One region of the Devosia sp. 63-57 genome, then DNA from elsewhere that is predicted to be linked to it. Evidence: predicted binding sites of a transcription regulator. Region 1 holds the regulator's gene; each other region holds the start of a gene.
The links. Region 1 encodes LexA, which represses DNA repair genes until DNA is damaged. Its sites were predicted from a motif close to TGTTCNNNNTGTGTTCNG; they were not measured.
Positions count from the first base shown of each region.

Region 2: the regulator LexA is predicted to act here: its motif matches at 3,805-3,822, upstream of ssb (single-stranded DNA-binding protein).
Region 3: the regulator LexA is predicted to act here: its motif matches at 2,536-2,553, upstream of recA (recombinase RecA).
Region 4: the regulator LexA is predicted to act here: its motif matches at 3,472-3,489, upstream of uvrA (excinuclease ABC subunit UvrA).

Region 1 covers NZ_MKUY01000003.1:122,457-127,469, forward strand. The annotation lists gene BGO80_RS00595 (5-oxoprolinase subunit B family protein) at 1-181, opposite strand, end outside; gene BGO80_RS00600 (hypothetical protein) at 319-495, opposite strand; gene BGO80_RS00605 (hypothetical protein) at 615-851, opposite strand; gene lexA (transcriptional repressor LexA) at 993-1,712, shown strand; gene BGO80_RS00615 (YybH family protein) at 1,714-2,091, shown strand; gene BGO80_RS00620 (IlvD/Edd family dehydratase) at 2,292-4,100, opposite strand; gene BGO80_RS00625 (2-dehydro-3-deoxygalactonokinase) at 4,399-5,013, shown strand, end outside.
Region 2 covers NZ_MKUY01000005.1:2,176,076-2,181,088, reverse strand. The annotation lists gene BGO80_RS18725 (efflux RND transporter permease subunit) at 1-2,338, shown strand, start outside; gene BGO80_RS18720 (hypothetical protein) at 2,467-2,991, shown strand; gene ssb (single-stranded DNA-binding protein) at 3,064-3,588, opposite strand; gene scpC (succinyl-CoA:acetate CoA-transferase ScpC) at 3,922-5,013, shown strand, end outside.
Region 3 covers NZ_MKUY01000003.1:489,705-494,717, reverse strand. The annotation lists gene BGO80_RS02575 (DUF2237 family protein) at 1-30, shown strand, start outside; gene BGO80_RS02570 (aldo/keto reductase) at 175-1,194, opposite strand; gene araD1 (AraD1 family protein) at 1,346-2,341, opposite strand; gene recA (recombinase RecA) at 2,626-3,699, shown strand; gene alaS (alanine--tRNA ligase) at 4,041-5,013, shown strand, end outside.
Region 4 covers NZ_MKUY01000003.1:311,566-316,578, reverse strand. The annotation lists gene secD (protein translocase subunit SecD) at 1-2,011, shown strand, start outside; gene BGO80_RS01550 (Mth938-like domain-containing protein) at 2,171-2,575, shown strand; gene BGO80_RS01545 (phytoene/squalene synthase family protein) at 2,575-3,414, shown strand; gene uvrA (excinuclease ABC subunit UvrA) at 3,594-5,013, shown strand, end outside.

The DNA.
Region 1 (5,013 bases):
CGAGGCTCGGCACAATCTCCAGCACGCCCGTGATAGGTAGCCGCAGAAGTTCTGCCGCCAAAGCCAGCGCATTGCGATTTGCGGCCTCGTCCAGATCGGACCCGAACCGCACCAAAACGGCACTATCGCCGAGCGGCACGATGCGCGGCGCCTGCCCGCTGCCAGTGGTTACCCTCTCCATGCCCAAGGCCCGTTGTTCATATGCGGAACGCACTCCTGCGATGAGGTCGCGCGTCCCGTCAAGTCTTGGGCAGGCTGGCCTTATCGGACCAGCGCGAGCGCTGCTATGGCGCCAGCATAGAGGAGGAAAGACTTGCGCTAATTGGGATCGCGGCCCTCCTGCTCAACCACGGCCTCAAAGAGCTCGCGGGCCTGCCCCGGTCCGATGGCCTCGATGGCCACGGCCGCAATGGCAGCAAAAAGCTCCGCGATTTCCTGGGGATCGGTGATTTCGGCGTCGTCTTCGTCGGCGTCAGCGTTGATCAGGGTAAACACAATAACGCGCCTCCACAGTGAGCCTACACCCACACTGTGCGGCGATTCCTGTTACCGTTTAAATAACGGATTGCACCGATCCAGCGCAGAGTTCGGCTTGCCGAACAGGTCAGGTCCGCTTACTCTTCGCCAGCTTCCAGGGCATCGACATAGGCTTCCACCTCGTCGAGCGTTGCCGAAAACGGCTTGGGACTATCTCCGAAGACTATTTTGAAACTCTCGTCATGGCGAATGGCGTGGCCGCCCGGGTGGCCAAGCACCTTCATCTTTTCCGAGGTCAGCACTGTCAGCCCGTAGCGCGCCGCAGCCCGCTTGATCCGCCGCATGCGCGACGCGTCGAATTCCTTCCGGCTCACTTGGCCACTCCAAACCTGTCAGATCGGCCGTTCGCATAACCCCGGCCGCAGCGACGTGCAAGTAATGTCGGCACTATTGCAGAACATAAATGGAACACCTATAGTCGTTCCGTCTATGTTCCGATTCTGGGTGTGGGGCCAATGCTGACGCGCAAACAACACGAATTGCTGATGTTCATCCATGAAAGGATGAAGGAAAGCGGCATTCCGCCTTCATTCGACGAGATGAAGGATGCGCTCGACCTCGCCTCCAAATCCGGTATCCATCGCCTGATCACCGCGCTTGAGGAGCGCGGTTTCATCCGCCGCCTGCCCAACCGGGCACGCGCGCTGGAAGTCGTAAAACTCCCCGATTCGATGAACCCTTCGCTTGGCGGCCGCAAGGCGCGCTTCGAGCCGTCCGTCATCGAGGGCAATCTGGGCAAGGTTGCCACCCCTCCGGCCCGTGTCAGCGCCGGCATGGCCGACGATTATGCCCGCCCCGTCTCCATCCCGGTGATGGGCCGCATTGCTGCGGGCACCCCGATCGAGGCGATCCAGTCCCATTCCCACACCATTGCCGTGCCCCCCGAAATGCTCGGGCCCGGCGAACATTATGCACTCGAAGTGCGTGGCGATTCCATGATCGATGCCGGCATTTTCGATGGCGATACCGTGCTCATCAAGAAGCAGGACGTCGCTTCCACCGGCGAGATCATCGTCGCCCTGGTCGATGACGAGGAAGCCACCCTCAAGCGCCTGCGCCGCAAGGGCAATACGGTGGCTCTGGAAGCCGCCAACCCCGCCTACGAAACCCGCATCTTCCCGCCCGACCGCGTCAAGGTCCAGGGGCGCCTGGTGGGCCTGCTGAGAAAGTACTGACTTGGCTTTCGCGACCGCCCAAGCGGTCATGGATGCTTATGCCGAGCGCATAAATGCCCACGACTTCGACCTGATGCTGGAGCTGATCGATCCCGACGCTGTGTTCTGGTTCAGCTCCGGCTCCCATCATGGCATCGCCGCTATTCGCGCCGCCTTCGTGTCGACTTGGGACCGATTGCGCAATGAAACCTATTGGCTCGAAGATCTGACCTGGCTGGCTTCTGGCGATGATGCGGCCGCCTGCATCTACAAGTTCCGCTGGCGGGCAGAGATCGATGGCGTCCCCACCGAAGGCGGCGGACGCGGCACTACTGTCCTCCGGCGCAAGGCTAACGGCTGGCATATCGTGCACGAACATCTCAGCCGTGAGCCCGCCTAATTACAAAATCTAACCCAAACGCGATGCAGCTCCTCCCCCTCCTTCAGGGGGAGGCCGGGTGGGGGTGCGCAGCACGCTCAAACGCACATGCTCTCCTCTCAAATGAGAGCCCGCAATAAAGCCGCATCAACCCGAACGTGAAGTGCCCAATAAAAAGGCCCGCCAAGCTGGCGGGCCTTTCTCAATTCATATTGCAGCGATCAGTGATTGTCGCGCGGCAGGCCTTCGTTCTGGGCGATGCGCTGATACTTGTCGGCGCCGCGCAGGATGGCGCCGTCGCCAAGCTGGCCGACCAGGCCGCGCTGGATTTCCTGCCACGGCGTCTGGTGCTTGGGGAACTTGTAGCCGCCATCCGACTCCAGCGCCGCGCGACGGGTCGCGATCTCCTCGGCAGAGATCAGGATATCGGCCTCGCCCTTGTTGAGGTCGATGCGCACCCGGTCACCGGTGCGGAGAATGGCAAGATTGCCGCCCGCCGCCGCTTCCGGCGAGGCATTGAGGATGGAGGGCGAGCCCGACGTGCCCGACTGGCGTCCGTCGCCGATACAGGCCAGCGACGAAATCCCCTTCTTGATCAGGTAATCGGGCGGCCGCATGTTCACCACTTCCGCCGCGCCCGGATAGCCGATCGGGCCTGCGCCGCGCATGAACAGCAGCGTATGCTCGTCGATCTCGAGCGACGGATCGTCGATCCGATGGTGGTAATCCTCCGGCCCATCGAACACTACGGCCTTGCCCTCGAACATGCCCGGATGGGCCGGGTCCGAGAGATAGCGTTCACGGAATTCCGGCGAGATCACGCTGGTCTTCATGATGGCATTGTCGAACAGATTGCCGCGCAGTACCAGGAACCCGGCCTCGGCCTTGAGCGGATTGTCGAAATGCCGGATGACCTTGTCGTCCTCGATCACGGTATTGCGGCAATTCTCGCCAATGGACTTGCCGTTGACGGTCGGTGCGTTCTCGTGGATCAGCCCCTGAGTCATCAGCTCGTTGACCACCGCCGGTACGCCGCCGGCATGGTAATAGTCCTCGCCCAGATATTCGCCCGCCGGCTGCAGATTCACCAGCAGCGGCACCTTGTGGCCATGCTGCTGCCATTCGTCGATATTGAGATCGACCCCGATATGCTTGGCAATGGCATTGATATGGATCGGCGCATTGGTCGAGCCGCCAATGGCCGAATTGACCACGATGGCGTTGAGGAAGTTTTCCTTGGTCAGGATGTCGGAGGGTTTCAAATCCTCATGCACCATCTCCACGGCGCGCTTGCCGGTGCGATAAGCCATTTCCTGGCGATCGCGATAGGGGGCGGGAATGGCGGCCGAACCCGGCAGCTGCATGCCCAGCGCTTCGGCCAGCGAATTCATCGTCGTGGCCGTGCCCATCGTGTTGCAATAACCGGTCGAGGGCGCCGAGGACGCCACCAGTTCGATGAACTTGGGATAGTCGATCTCGCCGGCCGCGAGGAGCTGCCGCGCCTTCCACACAATGGTGCCCGACCCGGTGCGCTCGCCCTTGTGCCAGCCGTTGAGCATCGGCCCAACCGACAGAGCGATCGCCGGAATGTTCACCGTCGCCGCACCCATCAGCATGGCCGGAGTGGTCTTGTCGCAACCAATGGTCAGCACCACGCCATCCAGCGGATAGCCGTAGAGCACCTCAACAAGACCCAGATAAGCCAGGTTGCGGTCGAGCCCGGCGGTCGGGCGCTTGCCAGTTTCCTGAATCGGATGCACCGGGAATTCGATAGCGATGCCGCCGGCTTCGCGAATCCCTTCGCGTAGGCGTTCGGCCAGCACGATGTGGTGGCGATTGCAGGGGCTGAGGTCCGAACCGGTCTGGGCGATGCCGATGATCGGCTTGTCCGACTGCAGTTCCTCGCGCGAAACGCCGAAATTCATGTAGCGCTCGAGATAAAGCGCGGTCATGTCCGGATTATCCGGATTGTCGAACCAGGCGCGCGAACGCAATTTGCGGGGGCCACCGCCGCCGTTGTCTGCCGTCATAGTCACTTTCCTTGCTCATCCGCAGAGCGGACTTTGGGGTCTTGCTGGAAGCCGTTCTATCACGCCGCGGGGCCGAGGGAATGGCTTTCTCGCAAAAAATCATACAATTCATGCACGGCGCTGGCTTTGGCCGATTCTGCCGCATGGCTTGGGCAATCTTACCCGGCGCGAAGACCGCATCCGGCGCCTGCTTTATCAGCAGGGGGACACGGAGGCGGGAATCGCTCTGGCAACGCACCGGGATCGGCTTTAGGGTCGCGCCGCCAATGAGACGACCCGCGAAATGGGAGAGGATTGAGTGACATTAACGGTTGCCTGGATTGCCGTGGATTGGGGCACCTCCAATATGCGCTGCTGGGGCATTGACGCCCATGGCGCCATCCTTGCCTCCGCGACCAGCGACAAGGGCATGGGGCGCCTGACGCCACAGCAATTTCCCGAAGCGCTGCGCGAAACCATCGCCGCCTTTCCGCTGCCCGCCAATCCCGTCGATGTGCTGATCTGCGGCATGGCAGGGGCGCGTCAGGGCTGGCGCGAAGCGCCCTATCTCGAAGCGCCGGCCGATCTGCGCGGCCTCGCCGCCGCAGCTGTTCGTCCCGACATGGACGACCAAGGGCTTCAGCCACTCATCCTCCCCGGCATCTGTCAGAAGCAGGGGGGCGAAAACGTCATGCGCGGCGAGGAGACTCAACTGCTGGGCCTTGCCACGCTGCTGCCCGACTATTCCGGCCTTGTCTGCATGCCCGGCACCCATTCCAAATGGGCGCTGCTGCGCGGCACGCATATCGAGCACTTCACCACCGCCATGACGGGCGAGATGTTCGAAGTGCTGAAAACCCACACCGTGCTGCGCCATTCCCTGACTGGCGAACTCGATGGCCCCGCCCGGGCCGAGGGTTTTGCCGCCGGTGCC
Region 2 (5,013 bases), on a different contig from region 1:
TTTTGGCCTTGAGCATATAGGACTGGCCACGGTGAAGTGGCCGCGCATCATGGCGCTGGCCGTGCTGGCCTTTTCGATCCTGTGTTTTTCGCAGATTCCGAAGGCCAACGTGGATGGCGACCTGCTGCGGGTCTATGCGCATTCGGGGCACTATTACGATGCCTATGAAAAACTGTCGGATACGTTCGGCACCTTCGAGAACGACATCTATGTGCTGGTGAACTCGCCGAACCTGGTCGATCCGGACGTGATCGAAAGGGTCCGCAATCTCGCCTTCGATCTCGAACTGAACGACTTTGCCGTCGGCACCATGTCGCCCTTCACCTTGCGCAAGCCCGACGGCAAGGGCGGCTCTGTGCCGGCTGTTCCCGAAGGCATGCTGACCGCAGACGAGGTGGCCATGTCCTTGGCCGATCTGCAGGCCAATGACCCGATGATGCGCAATCTGATCACCCCAGACCTCACAGGCGTGGTGATCATCATGTTTCCCAACCGCGAGGCGGTGCTCGAGCGCGGCGCCAAGGCGATGATCGCCGATTTGCGCGCCGCAATCGCCCCCTATCAAAGCGAAGATCTCACCATCGACATTACCGGTCCGCCGGTATGGACCACCGAAATGCTCAACGCGGCGGTGGACGACCAGGTCAAGTTCACGGTCTACGGTTTCGCCTTGGGATCTATCATCGCGCTGGTGGCGCTGCGGTCGCTCTTCGGCGCGCTCATCGTGGCCGCGACACCGTTCCTGGCGGTGATGTGGTCTATGGGCATGATCCTGCTTTTCTTCGGATCATTCTCCTTCCTCACCATCATCGTCACCACGCTCGTACTCGTCATCTCCTTTGCGGAGTCGATGTTTTTCACCTTCAACTGGCTGGCCTATTGGCGGGACGGCATGGAGCCGAACAAGGCTGTCGATGCCACCATCAAGCTGGTGGGGCCGGCTACCGCCCTTACCATGCTGGTGTCTATTGTCAGCTTCGCCTCGCTATCGCTGACGCCAGGCCAGGGTGTGCGCGAATTTTCCATGGCCGGCGCCATGGGATCGTTCCTGTTGTTTGCTTGCACCATGACCTTCCAGCCGCTCCTGCTCAAATTGGCGCTGCGCCTGGGCTTCAGGGCGCCGCCCAAGACCAGCCTTGTCTTGACCGCGCCACTGCCGGTCAGCTGGTTTTTGGCCAAGCGCTTCGGGCGCCCCATCGCAATCGCGGCGATTGTCGCCACGGGCCTGTTGCTCATCCCCTATTTCCTGATTCAACCGCGCTTTTCATTCGAGGATTTCGTCGCCAAGGGGTCGACGGCGCTGACTGCTGCCGAAAGCATCGACGAAGGCGTCGGCGGCGTGGCGCCGCTGTATGTGCGTGTGCCGCTGATCGAGCACGATCCCAATATCGGCGAGGTCGACTACCAGCGCATTCGCGTCGTGCACCAGATTCTGGAAAAGGAACTCGGCCAGAACAAGGTCATCTCGGCGGCGAGCATGACCAATTACACCGATACCGGTTTCACCCGCGAAGAGGTGCTGAATGCTGTCGGCCCATTCATGCGGAAACGCTTTGTCACCGAAGACGGCTCGCAGGCACTGGTCACCGGCTTCATGCCCACCGTCATCGCCAGCAACGATCTCAAGGCGCTGGTGACACGGGTGGAGGCGGAACTGCATGCCTCGGGCATCCCGGAGGCCGAACTGGGCGGATTTAACATCCTCACGACCTTCGCAACCGACGATATCGTGCGCGGCCTGCAGGGTGACCTTACAGTCAGCGTGCTGGTAAATCTGGCGCTGATCGGCTTTGCTTTCCAATCGTTCCGCGTCGCGGCGGCGTCGGCCATCCCGAACCTCTTCCCGATCCTAGGCACCGAGGCCTGGCTGTGGTGGTCAGGCTCCGGCCTGCAACTGACCACGGTGATCGCGCTGACCATCGCCTTTGGCATTGCCGTGGACGACACAGTCCACTTCCTGTCGCACTATCTCCACGGGCGACGAGAGGAAAAGCGTAGCCATGAGGATGCAGTCAAGCACACGCTGCTGCGCATCGGCGGCGCTATCGTGGCGACGACGATCATCCTCTGCGCCGGCACGGCCATTCTGGTGTTCGCCGAGCTCCCGCAGGTAGCGCTGTTTGGCTCGCTGTTCGTGATTACGCTGGCGCTGGCGGTGTTGGGGGACCTGTTCATCCTACCCGCTCTGCTGATGGCGGGTGGCAAGTTCTTCCAGCCGCTCGGAAAAATCAGGGTGCGTACCGCCGACCACGAGGCCACGCCCGATGATCCTACCGGCGACACAATCACCGGCGATGGCGGCACCGATGGCGAAGCGCGGGAACCGCGGCCCGTTTGAGGTGGCGCTTGTTTCCACCAGTTCGGCGCCGCATGAAAACGTCGCGCCGAATCCGCGATTTATTGTTATCTAGAAGGTCTGAGATTTTGCCGGGGGGCCGGTTTTTGAATCCTGGAGGGTTTTGTAGCATGACGAAACTTGGACACCTGACCCGAGCCGCCGCCCTGGCTGCGGTGGTGGCGACGGCAGGCGCTGCTGGTCCGGCTATCGCCGCGCCGGCCGACGTGGCGCTTCTCAAGTCCTATATCGGTGAGTGGCGCGGCCGTGGCGTACTGGTCGGCGCCAACCAGGAGACCGTGGTCTGCCGGTTGACGCTGAGCCAGGGCAACCAGGACAAGGTCAACTATAATGGCCGCTGCACTTTGGCCGGCAGCAATCTGTCGGTGGCCGGTACGCTGGCCTATGTGGATGCCAACAAGCGGTTCGAAGCCGCAATGACCTCGAACGCCTCGTTCAGCGGTATCGCGGTCGGTCAGAAGCGGGGCGGCGGCCTGACCTTCAACCTGCGCGAACGCAACAAGGACGAGGCCGGCAAGGACCTCAATATTTCGGCGCAGATCCATCTCAGCGCCGACGCCATCAAGGTGTCCTTCGACGTCGTCTATGTTGAATCCGGCGACAGCCTGCGCGCCGAAGTGCCGTTCAGCCGCTGATATCGGCGAGCCTTGGGCAAAGCCATGGAATGACAAGGGCGGCTCCGAGGCCGCCCTTTTTGTTGTGTTCGCTTAGAACGGAATGTCGTCATCCATGCCGCCGGGCTCGAAGGCTGGAGCGTTGGAGGACGGACGACGCCCGCCGCCGCCACCACCGTTGCCGCCACGATCGCTGACGCCACGGAAGCCGCCATCGTCATTGCTGCGGTAGCCACCGCCGCCCTCGCCGGCTCCAGCGCCATCACCGCGGCCATCGAGCAGCGTCAGGTTGGAGTTGAAGCCCTGCAGCACCACTTCGGTGGAGTACTTGTCCTGGCCGGACTGGTCCTGCCATTTGCGGGTCTGCAACTGGCCCTCGATATAGACCTTGCTGCCCTTGCGCAGGTAGCTTTCGGCCACACGGACCAAGCCTTCGGAGAAGATCACCACGCGGTGCCACTCGGTCTTTTCGCGGCGCTCGCCGGTATTGCGGTCCTTCCAGCTTTCAGATGTGGCGATACTGAGATTAACCACTTTGCCGCCATTGGGCAGGTTCCGGACTTCCGGGTCATTGCCCAGATTGCCCACCAGAATGACCTTGTTCACGCTGCCAGCCATGGCGCACTTCCTTCCAATTCAGTCCCGGTCTGCCCTGTCGCGGGACGCTTTCGATCCATTGGGCAGGACTATAGCCGTCAGTGCACGGCCCTGCCCTTCGACCGCACCATAGCTTTTCCGAGGCAAGTCAGTCTGTCCAATTCTGCGGTTCTCAACAGGCCCGGACACGACATGGCGCGCCCTTCCCCGTTCCCAGAAAACCGTGCCTATGCATTTTGTTCACTTTATGTTCTCACGACTTCTGTGTCAACAATGTTGAGCTTGACCGGGATCAAGGCGCTGCCACACAGTCGTGGCAAGGAGGAGTCGTGACGTTTTAATTCAGAGTTTGCGATGACCCCTGCCGACCTCTCCGCCCGCATCCGCAACAAAGCGCTTCTCGATCGCATCGTCTCCGCCGATGAAGCGGCGGCACTGATCAAGGATGGCATGGTGATTGGCATGAGCGGCTTCACCAAGGCCGGCGATGCCAAGGCCGTTCCCGTCGCGATGGCAGACCGGGCCAAGGCCGATCCGTTCAAGATCACCCTGATTACCGGCGCCTCCCTCGGTCACGATATCGACCGCATGCTCACCGAGGCGAAAGTGCTCGCCCGGCGCATGCCGTTCCAGGCCGACCCGACGCTGCGCAAAGCCATCAATCGCGGCGAGGTGATGTTCATCGACCAACACCTGAGCGAAACAGTGGAGCATCTGCGCTCCAACCAGCTCGGGCCCATAGACTATGCCATCGTCGAAGCGGCCGCCATCAATGAAGACGGGGGACTGGTGCCGACCACCTCGATCGGTAATTCGGCGAGCTTTGCCATCCTGGCCAAGAAGGTCATCGTCGAAATCAACCTGTCGCAGCCAATGGGACTGGATGGTTTGCACGATATTTATATCCCCTCCAAGCGCCCGACCCGTGCGCCTATCCCCCTGATGGCCTGCGACAGCCGCGTGGGTACGCCCTATGTGCCGATCCCACCCGAGAAGATCGCTGCGATTGTCATCACCAACGAAACCGACAGCGCATCCTCTGTGCTGCCTTCCGATGTCGAGACCGGCGCTATCGCGCGTCATCTCATCGCCTTTTTCGAGAGCGAAGTCGCGAGCGGCCGGCTCGACCTGACGCTGCAGCCACTACAGGCCGGCATTGGCTCGATCGCTAACTCGGTGCTGCAGGGTCTCGCAGACGGCCCCTTCCACCATTTGCGTCTCTACAGCGAGGTACTGCAGGATTCGACATTTGACCTGTTCGACGCCGGCAAGCTCAGCTTTGCATCGGCGTCGTCGATCACCCTGAGTGCGCCCTACGCCGAACGGGTGTTCGGCAATTTCGAGGCCTATAAGGACAAGCTGATCCTGCGACCGCAGGAAATCTCGAACCATCCCGAGATCATCCGGCGGCTGGGCATTATTGGCATCAATACTGCGCTGGAATTC
Region 3 (5,013 bases), 370 kb from region 1:
CTCAAGGCTTACGCGCTGGATTTGAATTAGCGATTCAACGCGCGATGGCGCTGCCTGCGGCAAACGATCCCACGCTCGATCCGTCACCCTCGGGCGAAGACCCGAGGGCGCTTGACTTAGGCTGCACCAGAAAGCACAGGCCCTTCGGCTGGAGTCTGCGGCACTTTCAGTGCCTCAGCCTCTCCCACCCGGAACGGGCGTGCCCTCGGCGAGCAATCCCTTTTCCGCAAGCGCCGACCACAGTGCGTCCGGGATATCCACGTTCCACCAGTCCAGAATGCCATCCAGCTCTTCGGGCGAGCGCGGGCCGGGCAGCACGTTGCATACGGCCGGATGGGTCAACGGGAAGCGCAGCGCTGCGGCGGGCAAGGGCACGCCGAAATCCCGGCAAACGGCCTCGATGGCCCGCACTTTCTGCACAACCGTCTCGGGCGCCTTGGCGTAATTGAACTTGTCGCCGCCCACCAGGATGCCGGAATTGAACGGCCCGCCGACAACCACCGAAGCCCCGCGCTTGACGCAGGTGGTAAGGAACGGATCGAGCGAGGTCTGCTCCAGCAGGGTGTAACGCCCCGCGAGCAGGAACACGTCCCAATCGCCCAGCGCGAAGGCGTCCATCAGCACTTGCCACTCATTGACCCCAAGCCCGATGGCCCGGACCGTGCCGCTGGCTTTCAGTTCCTGCAGCGCCCGATAGCCGCCGCTTGCGAGCTGGTGCCAATAGGGCTTGTTGCCCTCGACGCCATGGGTGGCGGTCCCGATGTCGTGGACATAGAGAATATCCACCCGGTCGAGCCCAAGACGCTGCAGGCTGTCCTCATGCGAGCGCATGATGCCGTCATAGCTATAGTCATAGACCTGGTCGAACGGCAGCGGATCGACCCAAAGACCCTTGTCCTGCCGCGCCGGATCGACCGGCTTCAACAGTCGCCCGACCTTGGTAGAGATCACAGGCCGATTGGCCGCCCGACGCAGCACGTCGCCGGTCAGATGTTCGGAACGCCCCAGGCCATATTGCGGCGCTGTATCGACATAGGTGAGACCCTTGTCGAGCGCGTGCTGCAGCGTGGCGCGGCCCTGTGCGTCCGGGACCGCGGTAAAAATACCGGCCAGCGATGCGGCCCCCAGCCCCAGTGTCGTGACCTCGAGCGCGGTCTGGCCGATGCGGCGCTTTTCAAGGGGGCTCGTGGTCATGATCGGTCTCCGGAGGGGTGCTGACTAACTGACATGTTAGTTGCCTTGAGTAAAGCGCGAGCCGACTTTCCGGCCACCCTTCAGCCCTCGCGCACACAAAAAAATCGCCGGACCAGGTCCGGCGATTTCGATCATGGTCGTGGTGCCTGGCTCAGTAGAGCCCGGTCACCACCACCTTCTCTTCCGCCTCGATGCGCACCGGATTGCGCAGCGGCAGGCCGAATTGGCTTTCGGTGATTTCGAACGTGTCGTTGGGCTGGGTGGAAATTCCATCGGCAAAGCTCAGCGTCGCCGTGCCGAACATATGCACATGCACATCGCCCGGCTGGCGGAACAGCTCATATTTGAAGTGGTGATATTCGAGATTGGCGATGGTGTGGCTCATATTGTCCTCGCCCGAGAGGAACGGCTTTTCCCACAAAACCGCGCCATCGCGCAGGATGCGCGAGGTGCCCTCGATATGGGCCGGCAGGTCGCCGACGCGCAGTTCCGGCCCGAACGAGCAGGCGCGCAGCTTGGAATGGGCCAGATACAGATAGTTGATCCGCTCGGTGACGTGGTCGGAAAATTCGTTGGCCAGGGCAAAGCCCAGCCGGCGCGGCTGGCCATGCTGGTCGATGATATAGATGCCGGCGATCTCCGGCTCTTCGCCGGCGTCGAGCGCGAAAGACGGGGAGGGGATGGCCTCGCCGGGCTTGGCGACGATATGGCCATTGCCCTTGTAGAACCATTCCGGCTGCACGCCGGTTTCGCCCGCGGCCGGCTTGCCGTTTTCCAGCCCCATGCGGAACATCTTCATGCTGTCGGTCAGCTCGTCGGCGGGCTTAGTGCCATTGGCCTTGTGCATGGCGTCGCGCGTCGCGGCGGAACCGAGATGGGTGAGGCCGGTGCCGGTCACATGCAGATGGGTGGCGTCGGGGTGGTCGATCGGCGACAGCAGCCTTCCCTCGGCCAGCAAGGCAGCCTTGTCGATCACGGCGCCGAGACCCTTGGCGTCGACCACGGCAGCAAGGCCGCTGCCGGCATTGAGCGCGGCCTGTGCCAGTTCATAGACGCTGGCAACGCCGGTGACGGTCTGGGTCTGGCCATTGCGGGTGACGCCGACGGCGCGGTTTCCCTTGTCGTCGACAAATTGGATCAGATGCATGGGGGCGGTCCTTGGCTTGCTGGGCCATTGTTCACGGCGTGTGGCCGCATAAAACGCATCCCATGCCCGCCTGTCCAGATAAAAATCATACTTTTGCGCCGCCACTGCCGCCCCCGACAGAATCGGGCTATCCCTGCACCTCCTGGCGAGCCTGCCGGTTTTCTCTGTGTTCTCATTTTGTGCCTTGACTTGGCTGAAACAAAATGAGAACAAACAAAGCACGAATTGAGCTTTGGTCCTCTCGTTGCGTGACCTTCGAGAGCGTGAAATAAGGAGACAGCATCATGGCAGCTTCGCCGCTTCGCGTCGTTGAGGGTGGATCGATGGACAAGGACAAGGCTCTTGCGGCCGCGCTGAGCCAGATCGAGCGGAATTTCGGCAAGGGCTCGATCATGCGCCTGGGCGAAAACTCCGCTATTGAGGTGGAGTCGATTTCGACAGGCTCGCTGGGTCTCGATATCGCGCTCGGCATTGGCGGCCTGCCCAAGGGGCGTATCGTCGAGATTTTTGGGCCTGAATCGTCGGGCAAGACCACGCTGGCGCTGCATGTCATCGCCGAAGCGCAGCGCAAGGGCGGCATCTGCGCCTTTGTCGATGCCGAGCATGCGCTTGATCCGGTCTATGCCCGCAAGCTGGGCGTCAATGTCGATGATCTGCTGATCTCCCAGCCCGATGCCGGTGAGCAGGCGCTCGAAATCACCGATACGCTGGTGCGGTCCGGCGCCATCGACGTTCTGGTGGTCGACTCCGTGGCGGCTCTGACGCCCCGCGCCGAACTCGAAGGCGAAATGGGCGATGCGCTGCCCGGTCTTCAGGCCCGCCTGATGAGCCAGGCCATGCGCAAGCTGACCTCCTCGATCTCCAAGTCGAAGTGCCTCGTCATCTTCATCAACCAGATCCGCATGAAGATCGGCGTCATGTATGGCTCGCCCGAAACCACCACCGGTGGTAACGCGCTCAAGTTCTACGCCTCCGTGCGTCTCGACATCCGTCGCATTGGTGCGCTCAAGGATCGCGAAGAGATCGTGGGCAACCAGACCCGCGTGAAAGTGGTCAAGAACAAGCTGGCTCCGCCCTTCCGCCAGGTCGAATTCGACATCATGTATGGCGAAGGCATTTCCAAGACCGGCGAATTGCTCGATCTCGGCGTCAAGTCCGGTATCGTCGACAAGTCCGGTGCCTGGTTCTCCTGGGACAGCCAGCGCCTGGGGCAGGGCCGTGAAAATGCCCGCCAGTTCCTCAAGGACAATCCCGAGATTGCCAACACCATTGAGCAGGGTGTGCGCGAAAGCTCCGGCCTCTTGGGCGAAGTGCTTCTCGTCGCCGGCGGCGAAGACGATCCGGCCAGCGACGACTGATCACCTCCCGATCCCATGCATTGGCCCCCGCTTCGGCGGGGGTTTTTTGTTCTATTGGCCGAATATTCCCCGACGCTCCGCTCTGTCTTCGGGCTTGGCGCGTCTTTGCTCTCCGCTTTGCCCTCGGGCTTGACCCAAGAGCAGGTATCCGCCCAAAGCGGCCAAGTGTGCCGCCCAATATGTTTGCGAAGCTGCGCCGGCTGGCGAGACGGAATAGACGGCAAAGACGAAACTTCCCGATCTTGCCGCTGCGGCGCTGGACACGGCTCATCGCCTCACGATAAAAAGCCCCGTTTTTCCAAGAGGACGCGTCCGCGTCCGCTCGCCATGAAAGCCTGTGCATGACCAGCGTAAACGATCTCCGTTCGAGCTTTACCGGATATTTCGCCCGCAATGGCCACGAGGCCGTCGCGTCGAGCCCGCTGGTGCCGCGCAACGATCCGACGCTGATGTTCACCAATGCCGGCATGGTGCAGTTCAAGAACGTCTTTACCGGGATGGAAAAGCGGCCCTATTCGACTGCGACGACGGCGCAGAAATGCGTGCGTGCCGGTGGCAAGCACAACGATCTCGACAATGTCGGTTTCACCGCCCGTCACCACACCTTCTTCGAGATGCTGGGCAATTTCTCCTTCGGCGATTATTTCAAGGACCGCGCCATCGAACTGGCCTGGAACCTGCTGACCAAGGATTGGGGCCTGCCCAAGGACAAGCTCATGGTCACCGTCTATCAGGACGATGACGAGGCCATGGCGCTGTGGAAGAAGATCGCCGGTCTCTCGGAAGACCGCATCGTGCGCCTGGGCGCAAAGTCCAATTTCTGGCAGATGGGCGATACCGGCCCCTGCGGTCCGTGCTCGGAAATCTTCTACGACCATGGCGACAAGATTTGGGGTGGCCCTCCGGGTTCGCCCGATGAGGATGGCGATCGCTGGATCGAAATCTGGAACCTGGTTTTCATGCAGTTCGAGCAGCATGCCGATGGCTCGCGCACCGGCCTGCCGCGCCCCTCCATCGACACCGGCATGGGCCTCGAGCGCATTGCCGCAGTCATGCAGGGCGTGCACGACAATTACGATATCGACCTGTTCAAGGCGCTGATCTCGGCCGCTGCCAATGCCACCAATGCCGATGTCAACGGCCCGGGCAATCGCAGCCTGCGTGTCATTGCCGACCATCTGCGCTCGATGAGCTTCCTCATCGCCGAAGGCGTGCTGCCCTCCAATGAAGGCCGTGGTTATGTGCTGCGCCGCATCATGCGCCGCGCCATGCGTCATGCCACGCTTCTCGGCACCTCCGAGCCGGTCATCTACA
Region 4 (5,013 bases), 190 kb from region 1:
CATCCAGCGTCAGGGCGATACCCGCGTCATGGTGCAGGTGCCGGGCTTTGGCGACAGCGAGCGCCTCAAGAACATCATTTCCCAGACCGCGCGCCTGACCTTCCACATGGTCTATCCCGGTCTCTCTGCCGCACAGGCCGAGGCCCAGGGCCTGCCGGTCGGCACCATGATCCTGCCCAGCCAGGATGGTGGCCGCGAACTGCTTTACGAAGATGTCGCCATCGGCGGCGAATCCCTGGTCGATGCGCAGCCGGCCTATGACCAGCAGCGCGGCATTCCCGTCGTCAGCTTCAAGTTCGACACGCGTGGCGCCATCACCTTCGGCGAGCTGACCTCCAAGAATGTCGGTCAGCGCTTCGCCATCGTCCTCGACGACACCGTCATCACCGCGCCCGTCATCCAGCAGCCGATTACCGGTGGTTCCGGCCAGATCAGCGGCAGCTTCACCACGGCCTCGGCCAATGACCTTGCCGTGCTGTTGCGTGCCGGTGCACTGCCGGCCAGCCTTGACGTGATCGAGGAACGCACGGTCGATGCCAGCCTCGGTGCCGACTCCATCCAGGCCGGCTTCACCGCCGGTGTCGTCGCCGCCGTTCTCGTCCTCGCCTTCATGGTCGCGGCCTATGGCGTCTGGGGCGTGTTCGCCAATGTCTCGCTGATCCTCAACATCATCCTGATCTTCGCCGCGCTGTCGACCCTCGGGGCGACGCTGACCCTTCCGGGTATTGCCGGTATCGTTCTGACCATCGGCATGGCGGTGGACGCCAACGTGCTGATTTACGAACGCATGCGAGAGGAACAGGCATCCGGAAAGTCGCCGCTGCAGGCGATCAATGCCGGTTTCGAGCGTGCCTGGGGCACCATCATCGACTCACACCTGACGCAGCTTGTTGCCGCCGTGGTGCTCTATTTCATGGGCTCGGGCCCGATCCAGGGCTTTGCCGTCACGCTCGGCCTCGGCATCCTGACCTCGCTCTTTACCTCCTACACGGTTACCTCCTACCAGGTGAACCTCTGGTACAAGCGCGTCCGTCCCAAGAAGCTGAAGATCCAGCATTTCCGGTTCATTCCTGACGGCACCAAGATCCCGTTCATGAAAATTTCGCGGGTCGTCATCGCGCTGTCGATCATCATGACGCTGGTTTCCCTCGGCTCCGCCTTCACCAAGGGCTTCAATCTGGGCATCGACTTTGTCGGTGGCACCGCCATCGAAGTGCAGCATGTTGGCGGCCCGGCCGATGTCGGCCAGGTCCGCGAGCGGCTGAGCGGGTTGTCGCTGGGCGAAATCCAGGTGCAGGGCTTCGGAACGCCGCAAGACGTTCTTGTTCGCGTGCAGGCGCAGGAGGGCGGCCAGTCGGCTGACCAGGCTGCGGTGCAGCAGGTCCAGCAGGCCCTTGCTTCGGACAATTACGAGGTGCGCCGCGTCGAGGCGGTGAGTGGCACGGTGTCCGGCGAACTGGCCTGGACCGGAACCATCGCCGTGATCATCGCGCTCGTTTGTATCCTCATCTACATCTGGTTCCGCTTCGAATGGCAGTTCGCCCTTGCCGCGGTGACGACGACCTCGCACGACCTGATCATGACGATCGGCTTGTTCTCGTTGACTGGAATGGAGTTCAACCTCAGTTCCATCGCTGCGGTGCTGACGCTGGTCGGTATCTCGCTCAACGAAACCGTGGTGGTCTCCGACCGTATTCGTGAAAATCTGCGCAAACACCGCAAGATGCCACTGCCTGATCTGATCGATCTTTCGATCAACCAGACGATCGTGCGTACGTCCTTGACGCAGTTCACCCTGCTTCTGGCGCTGCTGCCGCTGGTGTTCTTCGGCGGCGAGGCGCTCCGCAGCTTCACCATCGCCATGACCTTCGGTTCGCTGGTGGGCATGTATTCGTCGGTCATTATCAACGGTCCCATCCTCATCAATTTCGGCCTCAAGCAGAAATCCGAAGAGGAAGAGCAGGCCCAAACTGACAAGAAGAAAAAGCCCATGGACGGCGCCTCGGTCTAGTGCCGAGCCGTCGTGTCCGTAGGGGTGCTGTCGTCTCCCCGCTGCTCGTCGCTCTCGGGTCTGAACCGAGAGCGCTTGCAATGCCAACAGCGAAAACAGAACCCTCGGGCCAGGCCAGGGGGTGACGCGCTGCGTGAGTTTGCTTACGAGGTGAAGCCAATGCAGGTTGATCCTGACCAATCCCCGTCCTTCGGCAAATTTCCCCAACAGGTGGGCATTGACGCCTATGGCAATGGCGGCTTTCGCTTTGCCGACATGTCGCACAAGGGCTCGCTGCTCTGCCTGCCGACCGGCATGATCGCCTGGCCTGTGCATTCCGCCGCCGCGTTGACGCTGGACGCGCTGCAGCCGGTTCTCGATCAGGCCGATGACATCAACGTGCTGCTGATTGGTCTCGGAACCGACATCGTCGCCATCGACCCCACCATTCGCGCTGCTTTGCGCGAGCGCGGCATTATTGTTGAAGCCACCCAGACCGGTGGCGCCATCCGCACCTATAATGTGCTGCTGGCCGAAGACCGGGCAGTGGCCGCCGCTTTGATCGCGGTCGAAAAGGCACGCTGATGCCCACCAGCCACGATTTCGCGCTGGAGGCCCTGCGTCAGTCCGACCACGACCGCTATCTTGCGGCGCTGGTGCTGCCGGCCGAGGCGCGTCCGCATGTCGCCGCCATCCTCGCCTTCGCCGCCGATGTCGCCGCCATTCGCGAGCGCGTGTCCGGTCCCCAGCCCGGCGAAATCCGGCTGCAATGGTGGAACGATGCCTTGAGCGGGCAGGGCCATGGCGAGGTCAGGCAGAACCCGCTGGCCGATGCGCTGCTCGACACCATGGCGCGCTACGGGCTGCCGGCAGGCACGCTGCAACGCCTGATCGGCGCGCGTCGGTTCGATCTTTATGACGACCCCATGCCCGACCTCGAGAGTTTCGAGGGCTATGCCGGCGAAACCGCCTCCACCCTGTTGCAGCTTACCGCCATGATCCTCAATGGCGGCGAGCCGGTGGAGCCCGGCGATGCGGCCGGCCATCTCGGCGTGGCACAGGCCATGGTCGGTCATCTGCGCGCCTTCGGTTATGTCGCGGCCCAGGGGCGCATCATGCTGCCCTGGTCCATTCTCGCCGCCAATGGCGTGCAGGAAGGCGAAGTATTCTCCGGCCTGGAGAGCGAGGGCCTGCATGCCGCCCTGAGCCAGATTGCCGAACTGGCCGAAGAGCATCTGCAGAAGGCCCGGATCGCCATTGCGGCGCTATCGCCCAAATTGCGGCCTGCCTTTGCCGGCATCGTTATTACCGAGCGGCAACTGGCCCGCTGGAAAGCGGAGGGCAGGGCCTTCATGTCGCCGCCCGACGATGCCGACTGGCGCAAGATCGCCGTCCTGTTCTGGTGGACTTTGCGCCAGCGCTGAGGCTGCTGACACATCCTGTCGGTAGCCTTGCTTATCCCGGCTTGACCGAATCCTTATCGTTCTGGTTATGTTCCTGAACCTGTCTCCAGCGGTGAGTTGACTTGCAGCATGGGGGTGGGGAGCATATCTGTGTGACTTCGCCAGCCGTCTGTCCCGCGGCGCGAGCAATTGGACCAAATATGACCGAAAAGCCGAGCCTCAACCGCGAAATCGTCGTGCGCGGTGCCCGTGAGCACAATCTCAAAGGCATCGACGTCAGATTGCCGCGCGACAGCCTGATCGTGATGACGGGGCTTTCCGGCTCGGGCAAGTCTTCGCTCGCCTTCGACACCATCTATGCCGAGGGTCAGCGCCGCTATGTGGAGTCGCTCTCTGCCTATGCGCGTCAGTTCCTCGAAATGATGCAGAAGCCTGATGTCGAGCACATCGAAGGCCTCTCGCCCGCCATTTCCATCGAACAGAAGACGACCAGCCGCAATCCGCGCTCGACCGTCGGTACTGTCACCGAGATCTACGACTATCTGCGCCTGCTTTATGCGCGCGTCGGCATTCCCTATTCGCCGGCCACCGGCCTGCCGATCGAAAGCCAGACCGTGTCGCAAATGGTGGATCGCACCCTGGGGCTGCCGGAGGGCACACGGCTCTATCTGCTGGCCCCCATCGCGCGCGGCCGCAAGGGCGAGTTCAAGAAGGAGCTGGCCGACCTGATGCGCAAGGGCTTCCAGCGCGTCAAGATCGATGGCGAATATCACGAGATCGAAGACGCTCCGGCGCTCGACAAGAAGTACAAGCATGACATTGAGGTGGTGGTCGACCGCCTCGTCGTGTCTCCCGACATTTCCGGTCGCCTCGCCGAAAGCTTCGAAACCGCGCTGAAGCTTGCCGAGGGTATCGCCCTGGTCGAATTTGCCGATGAACAGAACGAGGATGGCACGCCGCGCCAGATCACCTTCTCGGAAAAGTTCGCCTGTCCGGTCTCCGGCTTCACCATTGCTGAAATCGAACCGCGCCTGTTCTCGTTCAACAATCCTTTCGGTGCCTGCCCGATCTGCGATGGCCTGGGCACAGAGCAGAAGATCGATCCCGACCAGATCGTGCCCGATCCGACGCTCTCGCTGCGTGACGGCGCCATCCTGCCTTGGTCCAAGACCAGCGCTCCATACTACCAGCAGACCCTCTCGGCTGTGGTGAAGTATTACGGCGCTTCGACCGGCACCGCCTGGAACCAGCTGCCCTTCGACGTGCAGCACGCCGTGCTCTACGGCACCGACAAGACCAAGATCGACTTCGTCTATGACGATGGCCTGCGCCAGTACAAGACCTCAAAGGTCTTTGAAGGCGTCATCGGCAACCTTGAGCGCCGCTACAAGGAAACCGAAAGCGCCGGCATGCGCGAAGAGATCGAAAAATACATGTCGGCCAAACCCTGCGTGGCCTGCGGTGGCTATCGCCTCAAGCCGGAATCGCTCGCAGTCAAGATCGATGGTCTCCATATCGGCCAGGTCACCGAGATGTCGATCCGCAATGCCAGTACGTGGTTCAACGAGCTCTCGGCCAAGCTCAACGCCACCCAGAGCCAGATCGGCGAGCGCATCCTCA